Regions from separate parts of the Paenibacillus sp. TY11 genome, predicted to be linked through region 1. Evidence: riboswitches for the same ligand, from Rfam matches in the RefSeq annotation. Region 1 holds a riboswitch; each other region holds the start of a gene.

Region 1 (2,202 bases):
ACCTTGTTTTGGATGGAGGGCCAGATTGCCCTGATGGACAGCCGGGAAGTGCATGTGTATTTGTGGGTACTACTAGGGGCGACCGTACTGCGCATTCTGATCACTCCCTTCATTAGAGCAGGAATATATCAAAGCCTGCATACCGATGCGACTGAACCGCAAAGCCTGTCCTTCTTCAGGGGTATGAAACGCCACGGCTTGTCGTCGCTGTTGTATTACATCATCGAGTTGGGACTGTTGCTGCTTCCCGCCTTTTGGGTGGTACCGAGACTCTACCCCATTGTAGCAGGAGCGCTGCAGTCTTCCTCTCACCTGCTTCATTTGTTGCCCTATGTCATTGGGTGGATAGCTTACGGATGGTTCATTCGGCAGTGCATCCTGTATATGCAACTGGGTACTGTCGGCGATCACGCCATACTATCGTCCCTGCTCGCCTTCTTTCGCCAGCTCCTCCCAGCTGTCGGCATATCCCTTTTGCTCGGTGCTTGTGTGCTGCTGGTTTTCGGTCTATTTGGCACCGTGGCGATGATTTGGACTGGCATGTTGGCGCTCATTCTCCAGCAATCGTATCATTTTGTTACCAGTCTGGTCAGGCTGTGGCATATCAGTTCGCAGTACAGACTATGGCATACCTATATCTCCAGTAGAGGCTAAGCCCTCCCTTATATTTTCCAACTTCATTTCCAGCTGTCGAAAAATCTTTTTGCTTACCCGTGCAAACGGCACATAACTGAATACTGTTAACAGAATCTGTTCCTGGGGCATTAGGAGCAGATTTTTTTTGTAACTTTTTGCGATGAAACATTTGCCAAAGCCAGCCGTCTTTGTTACAATAATCGCAGTGAACTGATAGTAACAACTTTGTAATCTTTATTGTAACCTTTATCTCAAAAACATCGTTATCGTGAATACTGCTCTCCAAGGTGCACATCTTAAGTTAAGCCTAATTCCTGGCACCTAGGAAGCGGGGGAACCAGTTTGGGTGAATTGATCTCGCAACAGAGTGGTCATAGGGGAACCTTCTACCGAATCCTTAAGCTAACCTCGCAGGCAATGGAAGGGGTATATTTTTTTTGAAGAAGAAGCTAACGATCGCAGCCATGGGGCTTGCCATTGCCTTTACATCTTTTACATTCGGTGGCGGCAGTGCATTTGCAGACTCCAAGATGGACCAGGTCATCCAAGATGCCAAAGGAACGAGCTACAGAAGCGGAGGCACTACACTCGAGGGATTCGATTGCTCCGGCTTCACAATGTATGTATTCAACAAACTGGGAATTAAACTGCCGCATCAATCTGGTTCACAATTCAAAATGGGATCTTCCGTATCCCGCGATGAAATGAGACCTGGGGACCTCGTGTTCTTTAACACCACAGGAAGAGGCATTTCCCATGTGGGTATCTTCGTAGGTGAAGGGAAATTTGCCCATTCCTCGTCTTCACGTGGTGTAGTAGTTAGCTCACTGAACGAAAATTATTACGCTAACCGTTATGTCGGTGCAAAAAGAATTATGAGCACAGACGCTTACCACTCTGTAGCTTCAGATGTTCCTGATGACGACAACGTAGAATAACTAACGCACAGCAAGCTAAACCTAGCCGCAATTTGATTCTGGCCGGAATCGAATTGCGGTTTTTTATGTCCACAACATCAGCAATTATTATCATTACTGACGAACTGACACCTCAAAAGGTTTCAATTTTAGCGAACATCGTCGGTTTTACCGTCACCGCTGGGGGAGCATATGAGTAGTAAATCCTTCTTATTGAATGTATACCCGACTTGGGTATGAAATAAACACGCTTGCCATTCCCCTGCAACTTGTCTACAATCTGTTGTTAATGATTGAAGTACCTGTAAAAGGAGGATAGAAAACATGCCTGCCTCAATATCCAACTATCGGATCGTACCGATGGACGAGCATCAAGCGGCTACAATCTGTGAATGGCGCTATGATCCACCCTACAACATATACGGCTGGCTCCCCTGGGAACAAATGAAGGCGCTTGAAGTCGAATTTGGAAGTCCCTCGCTTCGCCAAGAGCAATATGTTGCCGTACTGGATGAAGAGAACAAGCTGACGGGATTTGCTCAATATTTTCCTATGGTCGGTGTGACCCGGCTAGGTCTTGGAATGCATCCTGAAAGATGCGGACATGGCAGAGGCTCCGATTTTGTCCGTGCCATTGCCGAGGAAGCCA
Region 2 (2,202 bases), on a different contig from region 1:
AGCTCTGCCGGGTCTAATTCACTCTCTAAAAGCTAAGGGCTACAAATTTGTTACAGTCCCCCGGCTACTCCACACATCGGAACGGAAATAACAATACGTTTATGATTCAGCTACAAGCTAAATTAACGTAAAAAGGCTGTCTTACCAGCAGAAGTTTTCTGCTCGTCAAGACAGCCTTTTTTTACCGATAGGACTGATAAGAATCCGACCCAGTTATATGTTGTACGATACGGGCATTAAATTTACATAATATATATTATGTTTAATTAAACCATATATACGCAAATGCTATTTATTAATAACGTACAGTTTCACATTTTGAAAGCCAAAGTCGTTCACAAATGATTTGTTGCCAGGAATAAAGATATCAATCCGCTTTCCTGTAATGGCGCTGCCCTGATCGCGGGCGACGGCTACAAAAGAATGATCTGGCAGGCCGGGGTGGGAATAGCCCGTAACCAGCACTTTCGTTCCCATCGGAATGACGCTCGGGTCTACCGCAATCGTGCCTAGTTTAAGCGGATTGCCGTAGTAATCGACCGCGCCCCACTTGCCATTTTCATCAGCTGCGGCAGAATACGCTGTAGCTTTAACATCAACTACTTTACTGTAATTGAATGTTTTTCCCCATGCTTTAATCGTTGGCCCCTCATTCGCTGGTGCTGTCTCCGTAAGAAGCTGTGACTTCGAAGCCGAAGCCGCCTTCACACTTTTTTCGCCAGGCACCTTAATTTGTAGACCTGCATATATGTTGTTGGGGGCAATATTCGGGTTCGCCTTCGTTAGCTCGTTTACCGGTACTCCATAACGTTGAGCAAGCAAAAAGAAGGTATCACCCTCTTTGGCAGTATGAAGCGAAGCAGCATTTGCTACTCCAGCTGTCTGTGCCAGCCCTGCAATAGCTGCGGCAAGCACCGCAAATTTCATGGTTTTTCCAATATGTTTCAGATGTTTCAAAGATATGTACCTCCTCTGTTATGCCTACGAAGTTAGCTGTCGGATTCGGACTCAGGAGAAGCCCTATGCTTATGCAATTCACCCCTAGGCATATTCCACATCGTCTTATGACGTATCGGAATGACTGCCGTTGTTACGTCCCCCGCACTTCCCATGATTTGGGCCCAGCATTCAGCGTTTGTCATAACCCCATGCTGTCCCGGTAAGTTTTGGCTCACTGCATAATATCACAAATTTGTAACCTTATCTGCATGAAAATGTTGGGACCTTGAACATCATACTATACTTGTTACAATTTTGTCATCAAGAAAACGATATCTGTTACGAAAATATGGGGAAATGGTGACAAAAAAAGAAGAACCCTCCGTCATACGGGGGTCATCCCCATCGACCACGGAGGGCTTACTTTATAGCTCATAGAAGTACTTTCTTACAATACCTTGGCAAGAAAATCACGGGTGCGATCATGGCTTGGAGTACCAAAAACCTGCTCTGGTGTACCTTGCTCCACAATTTGACCGTTATCCATAAAGATGATCCGATCGCCTACCTCGCGGGCAAAGCCCATTTCATGCGTCACGATCACCATCGTCATGCCGCCTTCGGCGAGCTTCTTCATAACATCCAGAACCTCTCCAACCATTTCAGGGTCCAAAGCAGAAGTCGGCTCATCGAACAACATCACATGCGGCTGCATGGCCAAAGCACGCGCAATCGCAATACGTTGCTTTTGACCGCCGGATAACTGGTTCGGATAGGTATTTTTCTTATCCTCAAGCCCCACGGTACGCAGGAGCTCCAGCGCAATTTTTTCCGCTTCCTTTCCTGACTGTCTTCTAACCTGCGTTGGTGCAAGCGTCAGGTTCTGCAACACTGTTTTGTGCGGGAACAGATTAAAATGCTGGAACACCATTCCCATTTTCTCCCTAGTCGCATTAATATTATGACCACGGGCCGTAATCGACTCACCCTCAAACAAAATCTCCCCGTCCGTCGGCTGTTCCAACAGATTCATACAACGCAAAAACGTACTTTTCCCCGAACCGCTGGGGCCGATGATGACGACTACTTCACCTTTGGCGATGTCTATATCAATGCCTTTTAAAATTTCGTTCTTGCCGAACGATTTACGCAGTTGTTTAACGGTGATCACTGGCTCTCAACTTCCTTTCCCATAAACCCAGCAGCTTAGATAAGCTGAATGTCATTACAAAATAAATAGCGGCGGCGATTACGAACGGACTC
Region 3 (2,202 bases), on a different contig from region 1:
CCTGCGGTACGGGGGGTAACGGACTGGAATAAAGATCCCAGCAGCTTACCACCCCAATCAAGCGAACCGAGAGTCTTCGGATTCGTAAACTCAAATACAAAAATCACGAGCGTGCCGACTACAATCATAGCGACCGTCATGCTGAGTACCACCTTGGTATGCAAGGACAGTCTCTTGCGCTTGCGATATTCTGCCAGGTCTGACATCACTACAAAGCCAATGCCGCCAGAAATAATCAGAAACATTGCGGTAAAATTAACAATCGGATCATATACATAACCTGTCAAGCTGCGAAATTCACCGAATAAATCAAAACCAGCATTGTTAAACATGGAGATGGCATGCCAGATTCCAAAATAAATCGCCCTGCCTACGGGCATATCAAAGGACCAGCGAACCGAGAATATCGTAGCGCATACGCCTTCAATAACCAGTGAGTACAGTAATACCTTACGGATTAACCCGACAATTCCCTCTACAGAAGTCTGATTCATCGCTTCCTGCAAAATGAGTCGCTCCCGCAAGGAAATACGACGCTTGAACACCAGTGCAATCAAGGTAGCCATGGTCATAAAGCCAAGACCGCCGATCTGGATCAGCGCAACGATGACAACTTGACCAAAAGTGGTAAAAAAGATGCCGGTATCCTTTACGACAAGCCCGGTTACACAGGTCGCAGAGGCGGCAGTAAACAAAGCGTCTATAAACCCAAGCGGCTTTCCTGTTGTATTGGAAATCGGCAGCATTAACAATAAACTACCTGTTAGAATGATAATGGCAAAGCCCACAACGAATATCTGCGGTGGAGAAAGCCGAAGCCAGCTTGCATTGGGATTCATCTATTCATCACTTCTCTCCTAATCCTTAAAACTATAAAAACAGTGATTTAATACGGTGTAAGCCCACTACGCGTTCCATTTGATCTTCCGATCGCTGTTACCGCCTTAAAAACACTCATTTTATCGTAAGGGTACCAAAGTAACTATAATTAGCATTCCCTGAATACAGGAAGAATGCATGTCAAGCACTATTCGGTCCCCCTGTGTTAATGGTGGGCAGCAGCGAAGGGGGCAGAATTGTTCTGAAAAAGCGAAGCGATCTAACTAATCCATACACTTTTATTCGCACAAAAAAAGACACCGGAAAACCGAGTGCCTGACTTGGTTCCTGCTCACAGCCTACGAGGTTAGCTGACGGATTCGGGCAGCACAGTATGCCCTATTTACACTTCCGGTCTAAGGACCGGCTGTAAAATTCACCCCAGTAACATGGTTCCCCCGTTTTCTCATAGAAATTCGGCTCAAATGTATATCATTACCTATTGTATTTCATAGGCATTGCCTCAAGATTATAATCCTTCTATATCTAGATCACAAAACCGATTTCGTCGAAAAAACGTGAAATTGGCTTTATTTTACGAATGGACGTCGTTTAATCACAGCTTATCTTATTTTATTGGAACTTTAAAGTGCTTTCACTCCATTTTCATGAATATCGCAGGTCTGTTGGCGGGAACCTGTGCAGTATGATATCTTTAATGGATGTTCTTATTTACAGATTAAGGAGGAAACTCATGAATCCTATCGGGAAACCGGTCGTGCTCACGGCCAACTTCAAAAAATTAGGCTTGCTGGGCGGGATTGGCCTGATTTGCTTTTTTATCTTTCAATTGCTTATTCCCTCGCTTAGCAATCCGAATCCGGAATCATTGATGAACGCAAAGGTCATCAGCAAACAAGAAGCGGTCATACACGCGTTGGACTTTGCCCGCTCCGAGCTGGGCTATACTGAATCACAGCCAGAAAAGCCCGTCGTGACCTATCAGGCCGAAACAGATTTGTACGGTTATTTATCCAGAGAAAAACTGCTTCAACAGTACGACCGTACATGGAAAAAAAGTTACCCTTACGAAACCTTTCGGGTCGATCTGCCTGAACCCTCTGCAAAGAGCAAACTGCAAATTCATGTGGATTTATCCACAGGGAAAGTCGTTAGCTTTAAACGGATCACCTCCAGCACCAATTACACACAGGCTGATATTTCTACGGATGAACAAGCACGTAACAGGCTTGTACGTGTGGCTGAGGACGGCATGACGCTCGAAGCCAAGGAGCAGGCGGCAGCAGTATGGGTCAAACGCTTTGGCTTCAAGCCGTCGGACTTAAAGCTCGCGACCACTGAAGGAGAAGGTGGATTAAAGTA
Region 4 (2,202 bases), on a different contig from region 1:
TAGTCCAACGCATGCTGTCCAGCTTCTTCAATCCTACTACCTTATAAATCAGCTTTTCCGTTCCACCAAAAATCCGATCCGTCCGATTCGGTTCATTCGAGAATACATGATACATATAGGTGCCCACTGGCTTTACCAAGAGCAGCAATATGACGATCACAATTCCAATTTGCAGCAGCTCCATCCTCTATTCCTCCTTCAAAATGCTCCTGCGTTTGGAACAACAGACCTAATTCAGACCATCAATCGAGTGCACACGTTTGCGAAAACCCGCTACCTCTGATGCTTAATTCATGATCTGTTGTTCCCGCCTGCTTTATCCTATAGCTGACTAGAACTTTTCAGGGTTCAGGAGTGCGTAGATCAAATACACAAACACAATAGCTGTGAGCCCAAGCACAACGGTCATCCTCTTCGCCCTCCTTTAGAGGTCTGCACATCACACCAGCGCACAAACAGCAGTATCACTCCATAACTCACAGCCATCAAGAGCAGCATGTATATATCCATCATGTTCATACCCTCCGTATTGGTCCTCAGATCGTCATTCTTATTCCATCATAAAATCATAAACCAGCTATGTTATAAGTGCTTATCCGTTCAACAGGAAACCCACCTCTCCATTCAATGTGTAGATCACATGGTCCGCTCCCAATCCCCGATAAATTCCTTGTGGATTACAGCCGTGCGTAATAACATAGATCGATTCTGATGTTAGTGGCCGACATATTTGCAGGAAACGGCAAGTCAGATTCAAGCTGTTCTCGAACAAATACACACTACCAATTTCTTTTTTTGGAAAATTACATTTTCCCGTTTGCATCGTATTGATGCGCACAATGTGCTCCACACCCATTTTTTTGAGCTGTCGTTCCTCCTGGACGCTATTCGTGAGAACTGCAAACGCCAGTTTTTTGAACATGAGCAATTTCACAAAACTTCTGCCCGCTTCATTCGGTGCAGTGACAATAATTAACCGACCTTCCATCAGTAGCTCCTCTCCCGGTATAAAAGACAACAAAAAGAAGCCGAAGGAAAAAGGCTTTCCTCCGGCTTCTTACATATCCATGATAAAATAAACCATGGCTGCACACGGCGGTTTGTTGCCTCTCCCTGTACGCTTACGAGGTTAGCTGTCGGATTCGGACGTGAGAGTCGCCCTATTTCTGGCACTTGACCGGAAAATTCACCCCATGAGACACACGACTTCCAAAGCCGTACAGTCTCGATTGGTTCCCCCGCTTTTGCAACTGCAAAATTCAGCGCTATAGACAATTCGTTGTTGCTTCATTCATGTTAATTTGAAATTACGTCTTGAATCATACACCCGCGCAAGGAAGACTGTAAAGCTCAACTGCGGGGTTATAAATCGGCCTTTAGAGCATAGAAGATTAATAATAACGCTTACAATGCAATTATGCTTATCACAGCTCCTTCAATCTCTGTTTTTCATCCCTTTTTGAAAATGATAGGCATGTCAATATTGGCGTAGGGTAAGGCGTTGTTGTCCCTTTTTTGTAAAAAGGGAAGAAAATACGCTATATGTAACAGATAAATACCGATTGAACCCGCTTTTATGAGAAGAAACACCTCAATTCGCTCCATTTGCAGCGCGATTTACCGTTTTGAACAAAATACGATTTTACAGTGGCCGAACGCTTATTATAGCTATCCCAACTTGCAACCTCTTATTAAGTTGTTTAAAATTTAATTGTAGAATATCGAATAAGGAGGGATAACATGACCGTTTATGAATATGATGCACAAACCCTGCAAGGGAAACAAATTCCGTTATCCACATATGAAGGGAAAGTACTGCTTATCGTGAACACAGCCAGCAAATGTGGATTAACCCCCCAATACAAAGCGCTACAAGAGCTATATGACCAGTACCATGAACAGGGGCTCGAAATTTTGGGATTTCCCAGCAACCAGTTTGCCAAACAAGAGCCGGGTTCCAGCGAGGAGATTTCCGAGTTTTGCCAAGTCAATTATGGAGTTACCTTTCCGATGTTCGCCAAGACAGATGTCAATGGCGATCAAGCGCACCCCTTATTTCGCTACCTGACCCAAACAGCTCCGGGGGTATTAGGCTCCAAAGCGATCAAATGGAATTTCACTAAATTCTTAATTACACGCGAAGGTAACGTATTTAAGCGTTATGCGCCGCAAACCACTCCGGATAAGCTGGCAGGGGATATT

Evidence for each region. A riboswitch is a leader RNA that binds a small molecule or an ion and turns the genes downstream of it on or off. The one in region 1 is predicted to bind cyclic di-AMP.
Region 2: another riboswitch for cyclic di-AMP. It lies ahead of AC6EJC_RS08255 (3D domain-containing protein); the one in region 1 lies ahead of AC6EJC_RS23630 (C40 family peptidase).
Region 3: another riboswitch for cyclic di-AMP. It lies ahead of AC6EJC_RS06870 (TrkH family potassium uptake protein); the one in region 1 lies ahead of AC6EJC_RS23630 (C40 family peptidase).
Region 4: another riboswitch for cyclic di-AMP. It lies ahead of AC6EJC_RS04285 (hypothetical protein); the one in region 1 lies ahead of AC6EJC_RS23630 (C40 family peptidase).

The regions. Positions count from the first base shown of each region.
Region 1 is NZ_JCBAIQ010000028.1:46,015-48,216, forward strand. It holds gene AC6EJC_RS23625 (hypothetical protein) at 1-654, shown strand, start outside; cyclic di-AMP (ydaO/yuaA leader) riboswitch at 931-1,068, shown strand; gene AC6EJC_RS23630 (C40 family peptidase) at 1,074-1,574, shown strand; gene AC6EJC_RS23635 (GNAT family N-acetyltransferase) at 1,878-2,202, shown strand, end outside.
Region 2 is NZ_JCBAIQ010000006.1:136,868-139,069, reverse strand. It holds gene AC6EJC_RS08260 (polysaccharide deacetylase family protein) at 1-91, shown strand, start outside; gene AC6EJC_RS08255 (3D domain-containing protein) at 289-957, opposite strand; cyclic di-AMP (ydaO/yuaA leader) riboswitch at 964-1,132, opposite strand; gene AC6EJC_RS08250 (amino acid ABC transporter ATP-binding protein) at 1,388-2,110, opposite strand; gene AC6EJC_RS08245 (ABC transporter substrate-binding protein/permease) at 2,097-2,202, opposite strand, start outside.
Region 3 is NZ_JCBAIQ010000005.1:114,959-117,160, reverse strand. It holds gene AC6EJC_RS06870 (TrkH family potassium uptake protein) at 1-839, opposite strand, end outside; cyclic di-AMP (ydaO/yuaA leader) riboswitch at 1,161-1,311, opposite strand; gene AC6EJC_RS06865 (CPBP family intramembrane glutamic endopeptidase) at 1,574-2,202, shown strand, end outside.
Region 4 is NZ_JCBAIQ010000003.1:21,485-23,686, forward strand. It holds gene kdpA (potassium-transporting ATPase subunit KdpA) at 1-184, opposite strand, end outside; gene kdpF (K(+)-transporting ATPase subunit F) at 332-409, opposite strand; gene AC6EJC_RS04285 (hypothetical protein) at 593-988, opposite strand; cyclic di-AMP (ydaO/yuaA leader) riboswitch at 1,103-1,275, opposite strand; gene AC6EJC_RS04290 (glutathione peroxidase) at 1,741-2,202, shown strand, end outside.